4 regions of the Streptomyces sp. NPDC055013 genome follow, and region 3 is predicted to be linked to each of the others. Evidence: riboswitches for the same ligand, from Rfam matches in the RefSeq annotation. Region 3 holds a riboswitch; each other region holds the start of a gene.
The links. A riboswitch is a leader RNA that binds a small molecule or an ion and turns the genes downstream of it on or off. The one in region 3 is predicted to bind cyclic di-AMP.
Positions count from the first base shown of each region.

Region 1: linked by a shared signal. The riboswitch ahead of ACWGDB_RS03905 (LysM peptidoglycan-binding domain-containing M23 family metallopeptidase) and the one ahead of ACWGDB_RS18915 (transglycosylase SLT domain-containing protein) in region 3 are both predicted to bind cyclic di-AMP.
Region 2: linked by a shared signal. The riboswitch ahead of ACWGDB_RS40080 (NlpC/P60 family protein) and the one ahead of ACWGDB_RS18915 (transglycosylase SLT domain-containing protein) in region 3 are both predicted to bind cyclic di-AMP.
Region 4: linked by a shared signal. The riboswitch ahead of ACWGDB_RS37570 (M23 family metallopeptidase) and the one ahead of ACWGDB_RS18915 (transglycosylase SLT domain-containing protein) in region 3 are both predicted to bind cyclic di-AMP.

Region 1 is NZ_JBSGVW010000002.1:276,843-282,216, reverse strand. It holds gene ACWGDB_RS03920 (Glu/Leu/Phe/Val dehydrogenase dimerization domain-containing protein) at 1-45, shown strand, start outside; gene ACWGDB_RS03915 (TetR/AcrR family transcriptional regulator) at 115-735, shown strand; gene ACWGDB_RS03910 (SGNH/GDSL hydrolase family protein) at 821-1,606, opposite strand; gene ACWGDB_RS03905 (LysM peptidoglycan-binding domain-containing M23 family metallopeptidase) at 1,870-2,817, opposite strand; cyclic di-AMP (ydaO/yuaA leader) riboswitch at 2,822-2,979, opposite strand; partial or broken gene ACWGDB_RS03900 (alpha-galactosidase) at 3,287-5,023, opposite strand; gene ACWGDB_RS03895 (tyrosine-protein phosphatase) at 5,215-5,374, shown strand, end outside.
Region 2 is NZ_JBSGVW010000059.1:7,802-13,175, forward strand. It holds gene ACWGDB_RS40075 (NUDIX hydrolase) at 307-813, shown strand; gene ACWGDB_RS40080 (NlpC/P60 family protein) at 940-2,106, opposite strand; cyclic di-AMP (ydaO/yuaA leader) riboswitch at 2,115-2,266, opposite strand; gene pcrA (DNA helicase PcrA) at 2,648-5,134, shown strand; gene ACWGDB_RS40090 (M23 family metallopeptidase) at 5,230-5,374, opposite strand, start outside.
Region 3 is NZ_JBSGVW010000013.1:117,729-123,102, forward strand. It holds gene fahA (fumarylacetoacetase) at 1-432, opposite strand, end outside; gene ACWGDB_RS18910 (HAD family hydrolase) at 758-1,588, shown strand; gene ACWGDB_RS18915 (transglycosylase SLT domain-containing protein) at 1,625-2,389, opposite strand; cyclic di-AMP (ydaO/yuaA leader) riboswitch at 2,395-2,569, opposite strand; partial or broken gene ACWGDB_RS18920 (CocE/NonD family hydrolase) at 2,850-4,797, opposite strand; partial or broken gene ACWGDB_RS18925 (peptide MFS transporter) at 4,817-5,374, opposite strand, start outside.
Region 4 is NZ_JBSGVW010000047.1:43,237-48,610, reverse strand. It holds gene ACWGDB_RS37580 (M16 family metallopeptidase) at 1-1,128, shown strand, start outside; gene ACWGDB_RS37575 (M16 family metallopeptidase) at 1,125-2,513, shown strand; cyclic di-AMP (ydaO/yuaA leader) riboswitch at 2,727-2,889, shown strand; gene ACWGDB_RS37570 (M23 family metallopeptidase) at 2,903-3,685, shown strand; gene ACWGDB_RS37565 (GntR family transcriptional regulator) at 3,883-4,578, shown strand; gene ACWGDB_RS37560 (HPr family phosphocarrier protein) at 4,811-5,092, opposite strand; gene ACWGDB_RS37555 (bifunctional acetate--CoA ligase family protein/GNAT family N-acetyltransferase) at 5,283-5,374, shown strand, end outside.

The DNA.
Region 1 (5,374 bases), on a different contig from region 3:
GACCGGTTGCCGGTGATCGCCGAGCGGTTCGGTCAACTCCGGTGACCGCAAGGGCCCCGGGCCCCGACTCGGCCTCGGCCCGGGAACGGCCGCTGCAAGCCTTAGGGTGGCCGAGTGGCAAGAGTGCGGTTGAGCGTGGCGGAGCGGCGTGAGGAGTTGCTGCGTGCCGCCGTGGAGCAGATAGAGGCGCGGGGCGTGGCGGCGGTCAGGATCGCCGACGTGGCCGCGGCGCTCGGGGTGAGCAACGCGCTGGTGCTCTATCACTTCGCCACGAAGGAGAAGCTGGTCGCCGCCGCGTTCACGTACGCGGCCCAGGGCGACCTGGCCCGTCTGCGACGGGTCCTCGGGCGTCGTACGACGGCGCTGCGCCGACTGCGGGCGGCCGTGCGCTGGTACGCGCCGACCGGCCAGGCCAAGGGCTGGCGGCTGTGGATCGAGGGCTGGGCGGCGGCGCTGCGCGAACCCGCGCTGCAGGAGGTCACGCGGGACCTGGACCGGCAGTGGAAGGCCGCCATCGCCGAGGTCATCGCGGAGGGCGTGGCCGCGGACGAGTTCCGCTGCCCGGATCCCATGGGTGCGGCCCTGCGCCTGACGGCCCTCCTGGACGGGCTCGCCGTGCAGATGACGTCGTACCGCGGCGCGGTCTCACGCGCGCGTGCCCAGGAGTGGGTGGACGAGGCGCTCGCCCGGGAACTGGGGCTGGAGCGGGAGGCGTTGACGGCGTTGTCGCGCTGACGCCGGCGCATGTGTGGGCCGTACCGATCACACGTCGGCACGGCCCACACCTGCACGTCACCGCGAACCCGATGGCGAACCGCTCTCAAGCCACCGATTCGATCCGCATCTTGATGTCGTCCGGGGACAACGCGCCCTTGGCCGTGACGTGGTCCCCCGACGACTCGCCCCGCAGGCGCCGCCCGATCCAGGGCACCAGGTACTCGCGGGCCCATTGGACGTCGTCGCGGCGGATGTCGAGGGTGCCGCGGGGCGGGAGCGGCGGCCAGGGCTGGTCCGGGTCGGCCGGGACCTCCAGGCCGAGCACCTGGCCCGCGCGCAGCGCCACGCGCGTGTGCCCCTCGGGAGACAGGTGGAGCCGGTCGTGGTCCCAGGCCCGGCGGTCCTGAACGGTCTTCAGGGACCACAGGTCGAGGACCGGGCACCCGTACCGGTCGGCGATGGCCCGCACATGACCGTTGTACGTGGCGATCTTGCCGCGCAGATGTCTCAGCACGGGCACGCCACGGGTGTCGAAACCGGTCGTCACCATGACGGTGCCGACCTCGCAGGTGAGCCGGGCGATCGCCCGCTCGAAGCGCTCGGCGACCTCGTCGGGATCGGTGCCGGGCCGGATGATGTCGTTGCCGCCCGCACAGAACGAGACCAGGTCCGGGGCCAGTTCGGCGGCCTTCGGAAGCTGGTCCTCGACGATCTGGTCGAGCAGTTTGCCGCGCACGGCGAGGTTCGTGTAGTTGAAGTCGCCCTCGGGTCGTCGGTCCGCGAGCAGGACCGCGAACCGGTCGGCCCAGCCGACGAACGCCCCGTCGGGGCCGGGGTCGCCGACGCCCTCGGTGAAGCTGTCCCCCACCGCAACGTACGACCCGATCACTGATCTGCTGTCACTCTTCGAATCGTCTGCCACATCGGCCCATGATTCACCTTCGAATGTGACCTACGCGACCGTAGGACGGGGTTGACGATCGGTGAGATAAGCCACTCCTAAAGTGTTCACCAAACGTGGAATAACCCTCTGATCAGGGGTGTTGTGGGCGCAACCGCCACACAGCCCTCTGTACGCAGACCGAAGGCCGGACCCGGGGATCGGGGTCCGGCCTTCGGCAGCGTGTCAGGCAGGTTGTTGCGCGGCAGGCGTCAGCCGATGGAGACGCCCTTCGAGCGGAGGTAGGAGACCGGGTCCAGGTCCGAGCCGTAGTCCGGGGTGGTGCGGATCTCGAAGTGGAGGTGCGGGCCGGTGACGTTGCCGGTCGCGCCGGAGAGGCCGATCTGCTGGCCCGCCGTCACGGACTGGCCGCTGGAGACGGACAGCGAGGACAGGTGGGCGTACTGGGCGTAGTGGCCGTCGGCGAGCTGGATGACGACCTGGTTGCCGTACGCGCCGCCCCAGCCGGCCGAGACGACGGTGCCCGCGCCAACTGCCTTCAGCGGGGTGCCGGTCGGGGCGGAGAAGTCGACGCCGGTGTGGTAGCCGCTGGACCACATGCTGCCCGCCACCTTGTAGGCGGTGCCGAGGGTGGCGCCGTCGAGGGGGGCGGAGAAGCCGCTGGAGGCGCTGGTGTTCTCGGCGCTCTGCGCGGTGGTGGTGGTCTTCGACGCGGCGGGCTTGGACGCCGAGGACTTCGAGGCGGTCGCGTCCGAGGACGACTTCGAAGGCGCGGAGGAGGAGGGCGCGGACGAGGACTTGGGGGCGCTCGTCTCGGCCTTCTTGCCGCCGATGGTGAGCTTCAGACCCGGGTGGATCAGCGCCGGGTCCGTGCCGACGGCCTCACGGTTGTCGGCGTAGAGCTTCTTCCAGCCACCGCTGACGTTCTGGTCGTCGGCGATCTTCGCAAGGTAGTCGCCGACCTTGACCGAATAGGTCCGCGCATCCGCCTTCTTGTCGGTGGCCTTCTTCTCTGCCTTCTTCGCGGCGACCGGAGCGGACTGAACGGCCTTTTTCGAAACGGACTGAGAAGGAGCGGCGTGGGCGCCGGTGGCTCCGATGAGCGGGAGAGCGAGAGCGGCGCCACCGGTTCCGGCGACGGCGATGGAGCGGGTGAAGCGCAGGGACTTCGGGCGGCGATGCTTACCCTTCGCGGGCATGGCGAATTCCTCTCCGGCGCCTGCGAGGTGAGCTGTCGGGTGCGGGCTGGAGATGCCCGGCCGCGTCGGGACGCGACTTGACCCCAAGCCGTTCCGGAGACCGGAACAGGCGGTTGTACCTGTGGGTCCCCCGCTCCTGCCGGGTACGGGTGAGTTAGCGCGGGATCCGGTCGGCGGCAGGATTAGGCGTCCGTCCGGATTGGTGTGGAACGTAAGCGAGAAAGACGCACGGGAACAAGTGAGGGGTTCCGTCCGAATGCGTTCCTGTTGATCCCTTGTGGGAATTACCGGTCACACTCCGTGAATTGTCGGGACGTCGTCCGACTCAAAACCCCTCGAAAAGCACGTGAATTACGTGGACATGACGAGCGACGCACGGTCACGAATATGACGCTCCTCACGTGACACTTCTCCAGCTCCCTTTACTCCAGAGCGAGTTGGAATGAAGGCGCCAATTCGGACAGAACTCCTAGATGCGACGCAGTCGGATATCCGTCGCATCAAGGTCGCCGCGTAGGCCGGTGCGAAGTCCGTGATGCACCAATACAGAACCTCGGCGAATTTCGCCCGTTCCAAGGCATTCGTCCGATGCTGTCGGGCCGAAGGCGCGCAGTCGCAGCACCGGGGCGGGTTCGCCAAAACTCTGGGCCCGGAGCCAGGCCAGGGCGACCGTCTCGTCACCGAGCACGTACTGCACCGCACCGAGGCCGCCCGCCGGAGGCCGCAGCCGATAGAGGTCGCCGCGTTGCACCACGGGCCGGATCTGCTTGTGGAGCGTCACCCACTCCCGCGCCTCGGCGAGCGCAGGGAGGCGGCCCGGTGGTTGAGCATGGCGTTCGGGCTGTCGGTGACCCAGGCGGCCATGGCCCTTGCCGGGTGGATCTGGCTGAAGCCGTGCTGGATCGCGAGCCGGTCGAGAGGGTCGGCGTTGTCCGAGGTCCACACCTGGTCGGTACGGCGGCGCGCGCCGATGTCGATCCGTCCGCCGCCGCCCGAGCAGGACTCGAAGGCGACGCCGGGGTGAGCGGCGCGAGCCGGTCCAGCAGGCCGTACGGAGCACGCACATGGTCGACCCAGAGGTACTCTTGGACGTCGTCGCGCGCGGGATTCAGTACGAGCTGATTGCGAAGTTCTGTCCGATTCCGCTCCGTTTAATATCGAATCCATTCCAGATGGGCGCGATACAACTCACTGTCCGCATTGACCATTTCTGGTTCGGCCCAGATGCCGAACTGCATGCCGAGCGCGTGCGCGTACTCGGCAAGCGGCTCGAGCCCGGACGGGAAGCGGTCGGGGTTGGGGGTCCAGTCGCCGAGCCCGGCGCGGTCGCTGATGCGCTTCCCGAACCAGCCGTCGTCGACGACGAGCAGCTCCACGCCGACGGCCGCGGCACGCCGCGCGAGCAGGCTCTACTGCTCCTCGGAGATGTCGAACTCCGTTGCCGCCCAGGAGTTGAAAAGCACCGGCCGGCCCCGGTCCGCGTTCGGGATCACGTACGCGCGCTGGTACGCATGCCAGGCGCGGCTGGCCCCGCCGAAGCCGCCGTCGCTCCACAGGCCGGCGAAGACGGGCGTCGTGAAGGACTCCCCCGTCGCGAGGCGCAGCAGGACGGAGGTAGACCTCGCCGCGCTCCTCGGTGGCGTCGTGTCGAGCGCAACCAACCCAGGGCAAATGCTGATGCCCGGTGTGTCCGCGACGGCTGCCGATGACCTTCTCCCCATAGGTGAGGGGTCCGTGCAACTGGGACAACTGCCGGCCCTCCGGGTTGGGCAACGCCCAGGTGACCGAGTCAGCGCGCAGCAGCTCCAGGACGGGTCCCTGGTCGTCCAGGGTCACCCAGCGCTCCACGACGCCCGCGCGCATCCGGTAGTGCAGGGTGACGTTCAGCCCGCCGTCACGAAAGCGCAACCGCAGCTCGTCGCCCTCGGTCTCGTACCGCTCGAACGCCCACTCGGTACCACGCCGCTCGTCGGTGCGCACGGACAGGGCGGGTCGTACGAAGCGGGGCCGCCCTCGACCAGGTACTCCTCGCGGCCCTCGATCGGGGACTCGAAGGGCCGGTACTCGGGCAGCGGGCGTAGGGCGAGGGCGATGCGCGGCCTCCAGTGGAGATGCGGAGCTCGTGGGCGTCCGTCAGGTGGACGGCATAACTGCTGGTCGGCCCGCAGAGGAGCCACATACGGCCGTTGCCGGAGATCTCCAGCATCAAGCCCTCACAGATCTAAAACATACACGAACAGATACCGCCAAATATCAACATAATCAAGAGTCCGGCCATCCCGAGGCAACGCCTGTGGACAACTCCTTGGCCCAGGAAGCCATGTCGTATCGTCGAGTGCGCACCCCGTCGGCCGCATCGCCGAGCCGCGTCGACGGGGCCGACTGGGAGGAGCCCCCGTGACGCAGCAGATCCCGTCGACCGAGCCCGAGCTGGCCGGAGTTCGCAACTTTCGTGATGTGGGCGGACTGCCGACCGTGGACGGACGGCGGGTGCGACACGGGGTTCTGTTCCGCAGCGGCCACCTCGCGCACGCGACCGAGGACGACGCGGCCTTCC
Region 2 (5,374 bases), on a different contig from region 3:
CCGCTGCGGGCGGACACCCCCCGGCGCGTCCCCTTGCCGCCGTACGCGGATGCAGGTGCGCTTCGCGCCTCTACGCGCGCGTGGCGGAGACAGTGCGCCACGCGCGCGTGCGGTCGGTGTAGGTTCCGATCCGATTTGTCATCCGGGACCGTGAGAACCAGGGGTTTCAGGTGTTTGTCCAGCCGGTCTGTCGGCGGATCGTCCGGCCTATCTGTCGTTTTCCTCCGGGCAGGATGCGGGCCGGTGCTGCCGAGCAGAGTGCGTGCGCTGGAGGGCATGTCGGTGCCCTCTGCCATCGTGTGCCCCATGGGTGAACTGGTTGAGCGGGTTGACGAGCGTGACAAGGTGCTGGCTGTTGTGGAGAGGGGGGAGGCGATTCGTCAGCGGTGGCTGCATCGCATATCTACGATTGTGTGCCGCGACCGTGCGGGACGGTTCTTTGTCCACCGACGTCCGGACGATGACACTCGTTTCCCGGGACAGATCAACTGGATGCTCGGAGGCGCGGTGGATGTGGCCGAGTCGTATGAGGATGCTGCTGCGCGGGAGTTGGCGGAGGAACTTGGTGTTCATGCCCGTCCTGGTTTCCTGTTCAAGTTCTTGTGCGAGGGTGTGATCAGCCCGTATTGGCTTGGTCTGCATGAGGTCGTCGTCACGGAACCGGTCCGGCCCGACCCTTCGGAGGTCGGTTGGCATGACTGGCTGACTGAGTCCGAACTGACGGACCTGGTCCGGCATCGGGAGTTCGTTCCGGATGCTCGCGAGGCGTTCGACCGATATCGCGCCCTGCCGGCGCAGCCGGGAGCGATGTGAGCTGGGGTGCGCGTTGCTGGAGTTCGTCCTCCGCGGCTCGGCGTCCCGCGGCGGTGAGTGTGTAGTACTGACAAGTTGACGACAGATCACTTGGACAGTGACATCTCGAATCGGAACCTACAGTCGTCAGGCCGGGCGGACCACGCTGTGGATCGACGACTCTCCGTCGTAGAAGATCGACTCCTCGCGGACGTATGTGCCGGGCTTCGGGGCGTGGATCATCATGCCGTTGCCGATGTAGAGGCCTACGTGCGTGATGTCGTCGTAGAAGAAGACCAGGTCGCCGGGCTGGGCGCTGGAGACGGCGACCGTGGTGCCGGCGTTGACCTGGTCGTAGGTGACGCGCGGGATGTCGACGCCTGCGGCCTTCCAGGCGGCCTGGGTGAGGCCGGAGCAGTCGTAGGAGTCGGGGCCGGTGGCGCCCCAGACGTAGGGCTTGCCCACCTGGGAGCGGGCGAAGGCCAGGGCCTTCTCGGCCTTGGTCGCGTACGAGGAGTCCGACGCGGACGAGTCGGAGGAGGACGAGTCGGACGAGGAGTCGTTGCTCTCCTGCTGCTGGGCCGCCTCCTGGCGCCGGCGCTCGGCCGCCTCTTGCTGGCGGGCCAGTTCCGCCGCCTTGCGGGCGGCCTCCTCCTGCTTGCGCTTCTCGATCGCGGCGAGGCGCGCCTTCTCCTCCGCCGTCAGCTCCGACAGCAGTTCGCGTGCGTCGGCGAGCTTCTTCTGGACGGTGGACTTGGCCGTCCGCAGGTCGTTCTGCGACTCGGTGAGCGTCTCGAGGCTCTGGGCGGCCTCCTGGCGCTTCTTCATCGTCGCGGACTGCTCGGTGAAGTAGTCGTCGACCGATTCCTTCTGACGGCCCGTCATGCGGTCCATCAGCTGGGTCTGGTCGAAGTAGTCCTGCGGGGTGTCCGCCAGGAGGAAGGTCGCCGTGTCTGGGGCTGAGGCTCCCGTGCGGTACTGGGCGGCTGCGTTGCGGCCGAGTTCCTCGCGTGCGTCGTTGAGCTTCTGGGTGCGCTGGGCGACGTCGTCGAGGAGGGTGTCGACGCGATTGCGTTGCTTCGCGGTCTTCTCCTTGGCCGCGTTGTACTTCTCGGTCGCCGACTCCGCCTGGCGGTAGAGGTCGTCGACCTTCTTCTCGACCTCCTCGAGGCTCGGCTTGTCGTCCGTCGAGGGGCTCGCGTTGGCCGTCTGGGACAGCAGGGCGACGGAGGTGAGGGCCGCCGTGGCGAGGGCGGGGGTCCGTATGCCTGCTACGCGCGTACCAGCGGGACGCGACTTGCGGTGCGACGCCAAGGGAGGCGACTCCTTCCATGCTCCGCCTACCGAGTTAGCTGTCGGGTTCGGGCGGGTGCTTCGGAAGGGTTGCCCTACGGCCGTCCCCCGGGCGGGAGTCGGGCCGATTCACCCCAAGTTCGGTGGGTCCCCGGCTCCGGGGGCACGGCGGCGCTCCGGACTCGGCGGAGGCCGTGCGGCCCGGCGTCGTTCGCCGGTGGGGGTCGTACGGCCTGTCCGGCACGGTAGCCAACTCGTGTGGCCCCTGTGAAGGTTGATGTTCGATATGCCCGATACATTTTCGTGACCTTGGCGACGTGTGTCGTGGATCGTGGTCGATGCGGGGTTGTTGGTGGCGGTTTGAGGGGTTTGCGGGAAGTGGGGCGTGTCAGCGGTATTGGGTTGGTTGAGTTCGGGGGTTGCGGATCGTAATGGGGTGATTCTGGAGGGTGAGGGGGGGATGCTCGGGTGCGCGGGGTTCGAAGATCGGTAAGTGCTGAAACAGGTGATGTTCTCAGGGCGGCCGCGGGCTGTCAGTGGGGCGCCCTAGACTCGGAGAGCGATGAGCAGCCTCTTTGACGACAGCTTCCTGGCCGACCTCCAGGCCCCGCGGGCCCATGCGGACGAACACCCGCCGCCGCCCGAGGACGATCACGCTCCGGAGCCGGTTCCGGACGATCTGTTCGGCGGGAAGTTCGACGTGCCGCCGGACCGGGACGAGTACTACCGCGACGGCGCCCCGCGCCCGGCCCTCGACGCGGCCGCGCTGCTGGAGGGGCTGAACGAGAACCAGCGTGCGGCCGTCGTCCACTCCGGCGGCCCGCTGCTCATCGTGGCCGGAGCCGGGTCCGGCAAGACGCGTGTGCTCACCCATCGCATCGCGCACCTGTTGGCCGAGCGGAACGTGCATCCGGGGCAGATCCTCGCGATCACCTTCACCAACAAGGCCGCGGGTGAGATGAAGGAGCGTGTCGAGCAGCTCGTCGGCCCGCGCGCGAACGCGATGTGGGTGATGACCTTCCACAGCGCGTGCGTGCGCATCCTGCGCAGGGAGAGCAAGAAGCTCGGGTTCACCTCGTCGTTCTCGATCTACGACGCTGCCGACAGCAAGCGGCTGATGGCGCTGGTATGCCGTGATCTGGATCTCGACCCCAAGCGTTTTCCGCCCAAGTCCTTCAGCGCCAAGATCAGCAATCTGAAGAACGAGCTGATCGACGAGGAGGACTTCGCCGCCCAGGCGACGGACGGCTTCGAGAAGACCCTCGCGCAGGCGTACGCCCTGTACCAGTCGCGGTTGCGGGAGGCCAACGCCCTTGACTTCGACGACCTGATCATGACGACGGTCAATCTCCTGCGCGCCTTCCCGGACGTCGCCGAGCACTACCGCCGGCGGTTCCGGCATGTGCTGGTGGACGAGTATCAGGACACCAACCACGCGCAGTACGCCCTGGTGCGCGAGCTCGTCGGTACCAGTGAGCACCCTGTCGACGTGCCGCCGAGCGACTACGACATCCCGCCCGCCGAGCTGTGCGTGGTGGGTGACGCCGACCAGTCGATCTACGCCTTCCGGGGCGCCACCATCCGCAACATCCTCCAGTTCGAGGAGGACTACCCGGACGCGACGACGATCCTGCTGGAGCAGAACTACCGCTCCAGCCAGACGATCCTGACCGCCGCCAACGCGGTCATCGAGCGCAACGAGTCCCGGCGCCCCAAGAACCTGTGGACCAACGCGGGCGCGGGCGCGCGTATCACCGGCTATGTCGCGGACACCGAGCACGACGAGGCGCAGTTCGTCGCCGAGGAGATAGACCGACTGACGGACGCGGGCGATGCGAAGGCCGGTGACGTCGCCGTCTTCTACCGGACGAACGCCCAGTCCCGTGTCTTCGAAGAGATCTTCATCCGCGTCGGCCTGCCCTACAAGGTCGTCGGCGGGGTTCGGTTCTACGAGCGCAAGGAGGTCCGGGACGTCCTGGCCTACCTGCGCGTGCTGGCCAACCCCGAGGACTCCGTGCCGCTGCGGCGGATCCTGAACGTCCCGAAGCGAGGGATCGGCGATCGCGCCGAGGCGATGATCGACGCGCTTGCACAGCGGGAGAAGATCAGCTTCCCGCAGGCACTGCGGCGGGTCGACGAGGCGTATGGCATGGCCGCGCGGTCGACGAACGCCGTCAGGCGGTTCAACACGCTGATGGAGGAGCTCCGCACGATCGTCGAGTCCGGCGTGGGGCCGGCGACCGTTCTGGAGGCGGTCCTCGAACGGACCGGGTACCTGGCCGAGTTGCAGGCCTCCACCGACCCTCAGGACGAGACCCGGATCGAGAACCTTCAGGAACTCGCGGCCGTGGCCCTGGAGTTCGAGCAGGAGTCGGCTGAGGGTGAGGCCTCCGTCGGGCTCGCGGCTTTCCTGGAGCGGGTCGCGCTCGTCGCCGACTCCGACCAGATTCCGGACGAGGAGGAGGACGGCTCCGGCGTCATCACCCTGATGACCCTGCACACGGCCAAGGGCCTGGAATTCCCGGTCGTCTTCCTCACCGGCATGGAGGACGGCGTCTTCCCGCACATGCGCGCCCTCGGCCAGGCCAAGGAGCTGGAGGAGGAGCGGCGGCTCGCGTACGTCGGCATCACGCGTGCGCGTGAGCGGCTGTACCTGACGCGCTCGTCGATGCGGAGTGCGTGGGGGCAGCCCTCGTACAACCCGCCGTCCCGCTTCCTGGAGGAGATCCCGGCGGCGCACGTGGACTGGAAGCGGACGGGGGCGACCGCGCCCGTGTCGTCCGGTCCGGCGGCCGGCGTGGCGGCCTCGCTGTCCTCGTCCCGCTCGCGCTCCTCGGCCTCGGGGGCGTCCGGGTTCGCCACCCGGCGGACCTCGGAGAAGCCGGTCGTCCAGCTGGCGGTCGGGGACCGGGTCACGCACGACCAGTTCGGGCTCGGCACCGTGACGGCGGTCAAGGGCACGGGCGGGAACGCCGAGGCGACGATCGACTTCGGGGACACCAAGCCGAAGCGGTTGCTGCTGCGGTATGCGCCGGTGGAGAAGCTGTAGCGGCGACAAGTGTGCGCCCCCGCTGAGGTGTTGAGGAGCGGGGGCGCTGAGCGCACAAGGCAGTTCGCGGGTGCCGAAGGTGTTGGTCGGGCTGCTTACGACGGGTCGAGGCCGTGGCTGCGCAGCCAGGACAGTGGGTCTATCGCCGACCCGCCGCCCGGTCGCACCTCGAAGTGCAGGTGCGGGCCGGTCGAGTTGCCGGAGTTGCCCGAGTACGCGATCGGGTCGCCGGCCTTCACC
Region 3 (5,374 bases):
GTTGGGGGTGAGGGAGTCCTCGGCGTCGGGGCGGAAGATCTGGCCGACGTTCCGGGCGTGGTTCTCGGAGGCGTAGAAGTCGACGTAGTCCGCGACCTCGAAGGGGAGGTGCAGGGTGACTGAGGACAGCGGGTGGAGGAGGTCCGCGATGGCCTCCTGGTGCGCCGGCACCGTCACCCACGCCGTCAGTGCGCGCCGTACGTCCGACCACGTGGTGTGGCCCGCGGCGAGCAGCGGATTCAGGGAGTCCTGGGCGAGCAGCGGGGCGTACGGCGAGCCGAGTGCGTAGGCCGCCTTGCCCGCGTCGAGGACGTGGTCGCCGAGCCGGACGCCGACCCGTCGCGCGGAGTCCGAGCCGGGAAGGGAGAAGACGCCGTACGGAAGGTTGTGCGTGCCGAAGGGGTCGCCCTCGGGGAGATCGAAGGGGGGCATGGGGTGCTGCCTCACTCTCATACGCTCCGTGCCATGTGGTCGGGCCACACGTTACGGGTGAGGCGAGGGTCTTGGGCAGTGCAGAACTCGCGTCGCGGAGGGCCGGCGAATCAGCAGGTCGCCGCGCTCGGCCACATCGACAGGAGGGGGGTCGGTGCCGTCCAGGAGTCCGCAGGCACCACGTCGGGGTGAAATCGCCACAAGCAAAAGGAAGTTGCCCGAGCGGAGTCAGAACTGGAACCGGAACAGGTGTCAACGCATGTGAACACAGCAGCCGTCCGGTTCGAGTCGAGTCGATGGGGCCTCCTGTCCGTATTCTCTGATCATGGCCCGACCCATCGCATATTCACTCATCGCCACTGACCTGGACGGGACGCTGCTCCGAGGCGACGACACGCTCTCCGACCGTTCCCTCGACGCGCTCGCACAGGCGGCGGCGGCCGGTGCGCAGCACCTCGTCGTGACGGGGCGGCCGGCGCCCAGAGTGCGCCCGCTCCTCGACGTCCTGGGCAGCCGGGGGCTCGCGGTGTGCGGACAGGGTGCGCAGTTGTACGACGCCGGAGCGGACTGTCTGCTGTGGTCCATCACCCTGGACCGGGAGTTGGCGGAGACCGCGCTCGGCAAGATCGAGGCCGAGGTGGGGCAGGTGTACGCGGCCGTCGACCAGGACGGCGTGGACGGGCTCACGCTCATCGAGCCCGGGTACCTGATGCCGCACCCCACCCTGCCCGCCGTACGCGTCCGGCACCGCGACGACCTGTGGTGCGAGCCGATCAGCAAGGTGCTGCTGCGCCATCCCACCCTGTCCGACGACGAGTTGGCGGCGACGGCGCGGTCGGTGGTCGGCTCCCTCGCGACGGTCACCATGTCGGGGCCCGGGACCGTCGAACTCCAGCCATGCGGCATCACGAAGGCGACCGGTCTCGCGCTTGCCGCCGAGCATCTCGGTCTCGGCGCGCGCGAGACGATCGCCTTCGGGGACATGCCCAACGACATCCCGATGTTCGACTGGGCCGCCCGCGGGGTGGCGATGGCCAACGCGCATCCCGAACTCAAGGCGGTCGCCGACGAGATCACCCTCTCGAACGAGGACGACGGCATCGCCGTCGTCCTCGAGAGGCTGTTCGCGGGGAGCCTGGCCGACTTCGCCCAGTAGGGCATGTCGTCGGCGGCCGGGCCCCCGCGCCCGGGCCTAGTAGGGACCGTTCACGTTGTCGATCGAGCCGTAACGCGCGGCCGCGTAGTTGCACGCGGCCGTGATGTTCGCGACCGGGTCGTAGGGGTCGTACACCGTCCCCGGCACGTGGTACGACGCGAAGGTCGGGTCGATGACCTGCAGGAGGCCCTTGGACGGGGTGCCCGCGACGGCGTTGGAGTCCCAGTTGTTGATGGCCTGGGGGTTGCCGGACGACTCGCGCATGATGTTGCGGTGAATGCCCTCGTAAGAGCCCGGGATTCCGTTTTGCGCCATGATGTCCAGAGCGTTGCGGATCCAGCCGTCCAGGTTGTTCGGGTACGTCTTCACGGACGACTGGGTGGCCTTGGCGACGTTGGACTTATTGGCGGGCGCGGACGCCTTGTCGGCCGACTTGCCCGGCGAGCTCGCCTTCTTCGTCGCCCGGACCTCCAGGTCGAGGCCCGGGTGGATCAGGCGGGGGTCGTCGCCGACGGCCTTGCGGTTGTCCTTGTAGAGCTGCTTCCAGCCGCCCTGTGCGTCGTACCGGTCGGCGATGCCGTAGAGCGTGTCGCCCTTCTTCGTGGTGTACGCGACGGTCTTGGCCTTCACGGCGGCCTGGGGAGCGGCCTGCGCGACGGTGGGGGACTGGGTCGGCTGTGCGGCGCTCGCGGTGGTCGCGCTCAGGAGCGGGATGGCGAGGGCGGCGGTGCCGGTGCCGGCTGCGATGACGTGCCGGGTGAGCGGGTTGGTGCGGGGGCGGCGGTGCTTGCCTCGGGGCATGGCGCTGTTCCTCTCCGGCGCCTGCGAGGTGAGCTGTCGGGTTCGGGCGGGAGATGCCCGGCCGCGCCGCCCTGCGGCGGCGCGACTTCACCCCGAGCCGGTCCGGCGCGCCATCAAGGCGTCCGGTCCAGCGACTTACCTGGGTCCCCCGCTCCTGCCGTGCGTGAGTGAGTTGCGTGGGTGGATGACGCGGGCGGCGGCAGGATTAGGCGTCCGCCCGACTGAGCGGGAACGTATGCGAGAGCACATGCCCGGAACAAGTGCCGTGGTCACCTGTTGGCCGGTTGACCATGGTCTGGTGCGAATGGGGCGCTTGATCCTTTGCGGTTGCCAAGCCTCAACTTGCTCTGGGGGCAAGGGGGACGCGGGTGCGGGGAGACGGTTCCATGAATGGGCGTAAGTGACCCAATTCACTGGCATCCACAAGAGCGGCAAATCGGGCAATGGGTCCAACTCGCCTTTAACTGGCTGTCCGTGGAGTCCGTTTCTCCCATGTCCGGTGGAAAAGTACCTCTTCGCCCTCCGTGCAGCACGGTTGCGTCCCACCCCAGCTCCGGGCGGTGCAGGCGGATCGACCAGTCCGAGCGGGTGCGGGCCGACAGGGGGTCCCACTCGTTGATCGTGTACGTCTCCAGCGCGTCCTCGGTGAACTCCAGGCCGTCGGGGTACACGCGCGTGACGCCGTACCGGGGGTCGACCTCCAGGCGCCACTCGCCCTTGGTCACGTCCCGCACGACGAGGCGCTCGGGGCGCGGCTCGTCCAGCGTGATGGGGGAGTTCACGCCGAGCGGCTCCGCCTGCTCCGGTTCCTCGAAGGCGATCGCCGTACCGTCCGTCGATTCGTCCAACGCAGGTGCGCGTATCGGAAGTTCCAGCGAGCTTCCCGACGGTTCCAGGCCGAAGCCCGCCGCCGAGTCGGGCTGGGGCCAGATCCAGGCCAGTACGCGGAGGAGACGGCCAGGCGGATGCGGTGGCCGGGCGGGAAGGCATGGCCGATGCCGTTCAGCCCGAAGGTCACGTCCTCGGTCGCGCCCGGCTCCCACGGCACCGTGCGGTCCCGGCCGTGGCGCGCCGACATGTTCAGCACGCCCCGCGTGACCAGGGTCGAGGAGCCGTCCGGTGCCACGTCGCGGAGCCGGGCGACGACCTGCCCGCGCGGCACCTCCGACGTCAGCCGCAGTCGCACCTTCGGCCGCCCCAACACCCAGGTCTCCTCGCCCACTTCGAACTCGAAGCAGGCGGACCGGGCGTCCTGCTCCCGCTGGTCCGGCGGCAGGTCGGCGTCGTTGCCGAAGGGGAAGAAGCGGCCGGCGCCGATGCCGGTGTGCGTGGGGGAGCGGACGAGGACGGGGGCGCCCCGGAAGGCGTACGTCACCGCGCGCACGTGCGGAGAGGGCCAGGCGGGCTCGCCGACCCAGCGGCCGGGCAGCGTGGGGTACACCGTGGCCGGGCGGTGCGAGTCACTGACGTACGAGCGCCGCAGGGGCTCGGCCATGACGCCCGTGTCCTCGTCCTTCAGCCAGTGGTCCCACCAGCGCAGCGTCTCCTGGAGGAAGCCGATCGCCGGTCCCGGCGGCAGGCCGGGGTCGCGGTACTGGTGCGACCAGGGGCCGATCAGGCCGCGCACGCGATCCGCCGGCAGGTGCTCGACGAGGCGCACGACGGTGTCGCGGTACGGGTCGTGCCAGCCGCCCACCGCCAGGACGGCGGCGTCGATCGCGCCGTAGTCCTCGCAGACGCTGCCGTGGCGCCAATGGTCGTCGCGCGCGCGTCTGGTGGCCGAGCCAGGTGTGCAGGAACGGTTCGAGGGCCTCCAGCCACATCTCCCGCCAGGCGTCCCCGGCATACAGCGGATCCGGCGGGCGGGCGACGAAGGCCGGCATCGTCGAGGCCCAGGCGTGCATGTCGACGGCGAGGACGGAACCTCCCATGTAGTGCACGTCGTTGTCATAGCGATCGTCCGCGGAGCAGACCGTGATGATCGCCTTGAGCGGTTCGGGCCCGAGGGTCGCGATCTGGAGGGAGTTGAAGCCGCCCCAGGAGATGCCGAACATGCCGACCCGGCCGTTGCACCAGGGCTGGGCCGCCAGCCAGTTGACGTCCTCGACCCCGTCGGCGAGCTCCGTCTCCGAGTACTCGTCGGTGGGCAGGCCCTCGCTGTTGCCGTGCCCGCGGATGTCGACGCGCACGGAGGCGTAGCCGTGGCCGGGGTACCAGGGGTGGCGCTGGTGGTCGCGGGGTGCGGTTCAGTCGGTCAGGCGGTACGGCAGGTACTCGAGGAGCGCCGGTACGGGCTCGTCCGTCGGGGGGGGGCGCCACACGCGCGCGTACAGCAGGGTCCCGTCCGGGAGCGGGATGAGGAGGTCGTGGTGAGTCGTCTCGTGGGGGAAGGACGTACGGATGTGCATGAGCGGTATCCCCGTCAGGTCAGTGCACCGGGTGCATCGTGCGGCGAAGCCAGCGTGCCGCGGCCATCACGGCGAGCCCCGCGGCCACCGCGATCGCGCCGTTGAGGCCGAAGTAGGCGGGCTTGGAGACGTCGTCGTAGAGCTTCACCGTCTGGGCCAGGACGCCGTTGGCCAGGGCGAGGGACGAGAACCAGAGGGACATGGTCTGACCGGCGAACGCGGCCGGGGCGAGCTTGGTCGTGGCCGACATGCCGGAGGTCTCCAGGAGGACGTCGCCGAGGCCGAGGAGCAGGTACGAACCCACGATCCACCAGACGGACATGAGGTGGTCGTCGGAGGAGTGCCCGGCGGTCGGCAGCACCATCAGCAGGAAGGACAGACCGCCGAGGACGACCCCGATCGCGATCTTGTTGGGCGCGTGCGGCTGGCGGCGCCCCATGCGGACCCACAGCGCGGCCACGACAGGGGCCAGCGCGACCTCGAAGGCGCCGAGGGCGGATGCGTACCAGCCGGCAGGGAAGTCGAAGCCGAGGATCGTCGTCTCGGCCTTCGTCGAGGCCGGCAGGATCATCGTCGA
Region 4 (5,374 bases), on a different contig from region 3:
GCGGGCGGCTCGCCGAACGGCACCACGAGCTTCGAGCGCACCAATTACTTCGAGACCATGCCCGCCCACCAGCTGGAGCTCGCGCTGTGGCTGGAGGCCGACCGCATGGGCAGCCTCCTGGTCGCGCTCGACGAGGAGGGCCTGGAAAACCAGCGCGACGTCGTCAAGAACGAGCGCCGCCAGCGCTACGACAACGTCCCGTACGGCACGGCGTTCGAGAAGCTGACCGCCCTGTCGTACCCCGACGGGCACCCCTACCACCACACGCCGATCGGTTCGATGGCCGACCTGGACGCGGCCGGCCTGGAGGACGCCCGCGCGTTCTTCCGCACCTACTACGCGCCCAACAATGCCGTGCTGTCGATCGTCGGCGACATCGACCCGGCGCAGACGCTCGCCTGGGTGGAGAAGTACTTCGGCTCCATCAAGTCCCACGACGGCAAGCCCGCGCCCCGCGACGGCTCGCTGCCCGACACCATCGGTGAGCAGCTGCGCGAGGTCGTCGAGGAGAACGTCCCCGCGCGCGCCATGATGGCCGCCTACCGGCTCCCGACGGACGGCACGCGCGAGTGCGACGCGGCCGACCTGGCGCTGACCGTCCTCGGCGGCGGCGAGTCCTCCCGCCTCTACAACCGGCTGGTACGCCGCGACCGTACGGCCGTGGCGGCCGGATTCGGACTGCTGCGCCTGGCCGGGGCGCCCTCCCTGGGCTGGCTGGACGTGAAGACGTCCGGTGACGTCGAGGTGCCCGTCATCGAGGCGGCCGTCGACGAGGAGCTCGCCCGATTCGCGCAGGAAGGCCCCACCGCCGAGGAGATGGAGCGCGCGCAGGCCCAGCTGGAGCGCGAGTGGCTGGACCGGCTCGGTACGGTCGCGGGCCGCGCCGACGAACTGTGCCGGTACGCCGTCCTGTTCGGCGACCCGCAGCTCGCCTTCACCGCCGTGCAGCGCGTCCTCGACGTCACCGCCGAGGAGGTCCAGGCGGTCGCCCAGGCCCGTCTGCGCCCCGACAACCGCGCGGTGCTGGTGTACGAGCCGGTCGCCGACGAGGCCGAGGACCTGGAAGCCGCCGCCGACGGGGCCGCACCCGCCGGGACCACCGACGAGAACGAGGAGTCGGCGCAGTGACCGAGCTCGCCAGCATGGAGTTCCATCCGCAGCCCCAGGCCGGCCAGGCCCGGCCCTGGGCGTTCCCGGCACCGGAGCGCGGCAAGCTGGACAACGGCCTGACGGTCCTGCGCTGCCACCGCCCCGGACAGAAGGTCGTCGCCGTCGAGGTCCTCCTGGACACGCCCCTGGAGGCCGAGCCGAAGGGCCTGGACGGCATCGCCACGATCATGGCGCGTGCCTTCTCGGAGGGCACCGACAAGCACACCGCGGAGGAGTTCGCCGCCGAGCTGGAGCGCTGTGGCGCCACGCTCGACGCGTACGCCGACCACCCCGGCGTGCGCGTCAGCCTCGAGGTGCCCGTCTCCCGTCTCCCGAAGGCCCTCGGCCTGCTCGCCGACGCGCTCAGGGCGCCCGGGTTCGAGGACGCCGAGGTCGAGCGCCTGGTGCGCAACCGCCTCGACGAGATCCCGCACGAGCTGGCCAACCCCTCGCGCCGCGCCGCGAAGGAGCTGTCCCGGCAGCTGTTCCCGGCGACCTCGCGCATGTCCCGCCCGCGCCAGGGCACCGAGGACACGGTCGCCGGCATCGACTCCGCCGGCGTCCGTGCCTTCTACGAGCGGCATGTGCGCCCGGCGACGTCCACCGTCGTGGTCGTCGGCGACCTCACCGGCGTCGACCTCGACGCCCTCCTCGGCGACACCCTGGGCGCCTGGACCGGTTCCCCGGCCCAGCCCCGGCCGGTCCCGCCGGTGACCGCGGACGACACCGGGCGCGTCGTCATCGTGGACCGCCCCGGCGCCGTCCAGACGCAGCTGCTGATCGGCCGTGTGGGCCCCGACCGGCACGACCGTGTCTGGCCCGCGCAGGTGCTCGGCACGTACTGCCTCGGCGGCACCCTCACCTCCCGCCTGGACAAGGTCCTGCGCGAGGAGAAGGGCTACACCTACGGTGTCCGCGCGTTCGGGCAGGTCCTGCGCTCCGCCCCGGACGGCTCGGGTGCGGCGATGCTCGCCATCAGCGGCTCCGTGGACACCCCGAACACCGGTCCCGCCCTGGACGACCTCTGGAAGGTCCTGCGCGGTGTCGCCGACGGGGGACTCACCGACGCCGAGCGGGACTTCGCCGTGCAGAACCTGGTCGGGGTGGCGCCGCTGAAGTACGAGACGGCCGCGGCCGTGGCGAGCACTCTGGCCGACCAGGTCGAGCAGCACCTGCCCGACGACTTCCAGGCGACGCTGTACCAGCAGCTCGCCGCGACCGGCACCGTCGAGGCCACCGCGGCGGCCGTGAGCGCCTTCCCGGTCGACCGTCTGGTGACGATCCTCGTCGGCGACGCGGCCGAGATCCGGGAGCCCGTCGAGGCCCTCGGCATCGGCGAAGTCAGCGTCGTGGCGGCCGAGTAGGGGACAGACGCGGCGCCGGAGTCGGCACGCGTGCGTAGGGGCCCTGGTGACGGAAGAGTCACCAGGGCCCCTTTATGCCCGAATTGAGGGAGAGGTTGCCTGTCTGACCTGTGGGATGCACTACAAAAGGCAGGATCCGTTTGGGGATTGAAAGATGCCCCGTTTAGCGTCTTCCGGGCTGTCCGTCAGGCACTGCGCCGCGCCCGCGGCACCGGACAGCCATCGCCGAGTCCCCGTAAGGCGCGAGCCAGGGGAGCCGGGGACCCATCGAAGTCCCTGGGGTGAATCGGACGCCCGCGCAGCCGCGAGGGGGTCCGTAGGAGACCTTCCTGCTCCGAACCCGTCAGCTAACCCGGTAGGCGAGAAGGAAGGAAAGGACCAGCCACTTCATGGCGTTCACCTGCGCCACCGGGAAGCGTCCCGCGGGGAAGCACCGTCGCCCCAGCCGCTTCGAGCGCACCACCGCCCGCGCCGCGGGCGTCGCCGCACTCACCGCCACCGGCGTCATCGGCACCCTGGCCGCCCCGGCGCTCGCCGCGGAACCGGCCGTCGAGCAGACCGGCCTGATCCCCGTCGTCGCCGTCGAGAACTCGATCGCCGACCAGATCGACGCCCAGGCCGCCGCCCAGGAGCAGGCCGCCAAGGAGGCCGCGGCCCGCAAGAAGGCCGCCGAGGAGGCCGCACGCAAGAAGGCGGCCGCGAAGGCGAAGAAGGAGCGCGAAGCCAAGGAGCGCGCCGCCCGCGAGGCCGAGCGCAAGCGCCTGCTGTCCTACGTCGCCCCGATCTCCGGCTCGTACGTCTCCACCGGCTACAAGGCCGGCGGCGCCGTCTGGTCCTCCGGCAGCCACACCGGCGTCGACTTCCACGCCGCGAGCGGCACCTCGGTCCACTCGGTGGCCTCCGGCACCGTCGTGGAGGCCGGCTGGGGCGGGTCGTACGGCAATCAGGTCGTGATCAAGATGAACGACGGTACGTACACCCAGTACGGCCACATGTCGTCCATATCCGTCTCGGTGGGACAGACGGTCACCCCCGGTCAGCAGATCGGCCTGTCCGGCGCCACCGGCAACGTCACCGGGGCGCACCTGCACTTCGAGGCCCGCACGACGCAGGAGTACGGCTCGGACATCGACCCCGTCGCCTACCTGCGCTCGCACGGTGTGAACATCTGACGCCCCACCGCTGACGCCCCGCGTCTTCCGAAAGCCCCGGCTCCCCGAGCCGGGGCTTTCGGCGTTTCGAACGACCCACTGTCCAAAAAATATCCATGGATTCCGGCCTCCCGTCGGAAATTCCCGCCGGTTGCAATAGAGTCACTCAACACACGTCATTCGTCGACGTTTCACGGGGATTAAGGCGGAGGTCGGTCATGCGTATTCCGGCGCACTCGGTATGCACCGCGATCCGGGACGACATCGTCGCCGGGGTCCACGCGCGCGGCGGCAGGCTCACCGAGGAACTCCTCGCCCGTCGCTACGGCGTCTCCCGCGTCCCCGTGCGCGAGGCCCTGCGCACCCTGGAGGCGGAGGGCTTCGTGGTGACCCGGCGGCACGCGGGCGCATGCGTCGCCGAACCGAGCGAACAGGAGGCCTCCGACCTGCTGGAGATGCGTGCCCTCCTGGAGCCGCTCGGCGCCTCCCGGGCCGCCCAGCGGCGCACCGAGGCCCATCTGAAGGTCCTGCGCGGTCTGGTCAGGCTGGGTCAGGAGCGGGCCAGGCGGGGAAACAGCGAGGATCTGCGCTCGCTGGGCGGCTGGTTCCACGAGACGCTGGCCCAGGCCTCCGGCAGTCCCGCCCTGACCTCGATGCTGACCCAGCTGCGCCACAAGATCGCCTGGATGTACGCAGTCGAGGCGCCGGTCGACCCCGTGGAGTCCTGGACCGAGCACGGCGCGATCGTGGACGCGGTGGCGCGCGGCGACGGCGAGCGCGCCCGCGCGATCACGGCGCTGCACGCCGAGCGCTCGATCTCCGCGCATCGGCTGCGCTTCGGCTCCCGCGGTGATCGCACGGAGCGTGTGAGGAATTCGCAACATCCCGTAAACATGCCGAGCCTGCGGCATTAACACGGGCGCCGTATACAAAGAGGGCATATTTGGAGGCGCGTAATTTCCGCTGCCCTTTTTCAGGCGTGCGGTAATTCTCGGGACGTCGGCCTCGAATAGCGGAACCGCTGCCCTCGAATCAGGACGCCGCCTGTCTGAAATCAGGACGCCGTCCGCCGAAAACAGCGAAGCCGCGCCCGCCGGAAAGGCGGACGCGGCTTCACCGCTTGGTGTGGAGTCCCGCTCAGGTCCTTCAGACCGTCTCGGGCAGCTCCTCGAGGCCCTCGGAGACCAGCTTCGCCAGACGGTCGAGGGCGGCGTCCGCACCCTCGGCGTCGGAGGCGAGGACGATCTCCTCGCCGCCCTGGGCGCCCAGGCCCAGAACGGCCAGCATGGAGGCCGCGTTGACGGGGTTGCCGTCGGCCTTGGCGATCGTCATCGGGACGCCTGTGGCCGTGGCGGCTCGGACGAAGATGGAGGCGGGGCGGGCGTGGAGACCCTCGGCCCAGCCGACGTTGACGCGGCGCTCAGCCATGTGATGCTGCCCTTCGGTGTTCAGGGTTGTCTAGACCAGTTTCCCACACCCGTGAAGCACGACGAAACTGGACGAACGTCTGACGAACGTCCCCTCCTGAGGTGACCGTCGGGTCGCGGCCTCGACCCCACGTACGTCCTGAACAGACTGCCTCGCGCCGTTGTCGTACGCGAGCCGTACTCTGGGCCCCATGCAGAGCGCCTCGGACAGGCACGCGTACCCCGCCCACTGGGAAGCCGACGTGGTGCTGCGCGACGGCGGCACCGCGCGCATCCGCCCCAT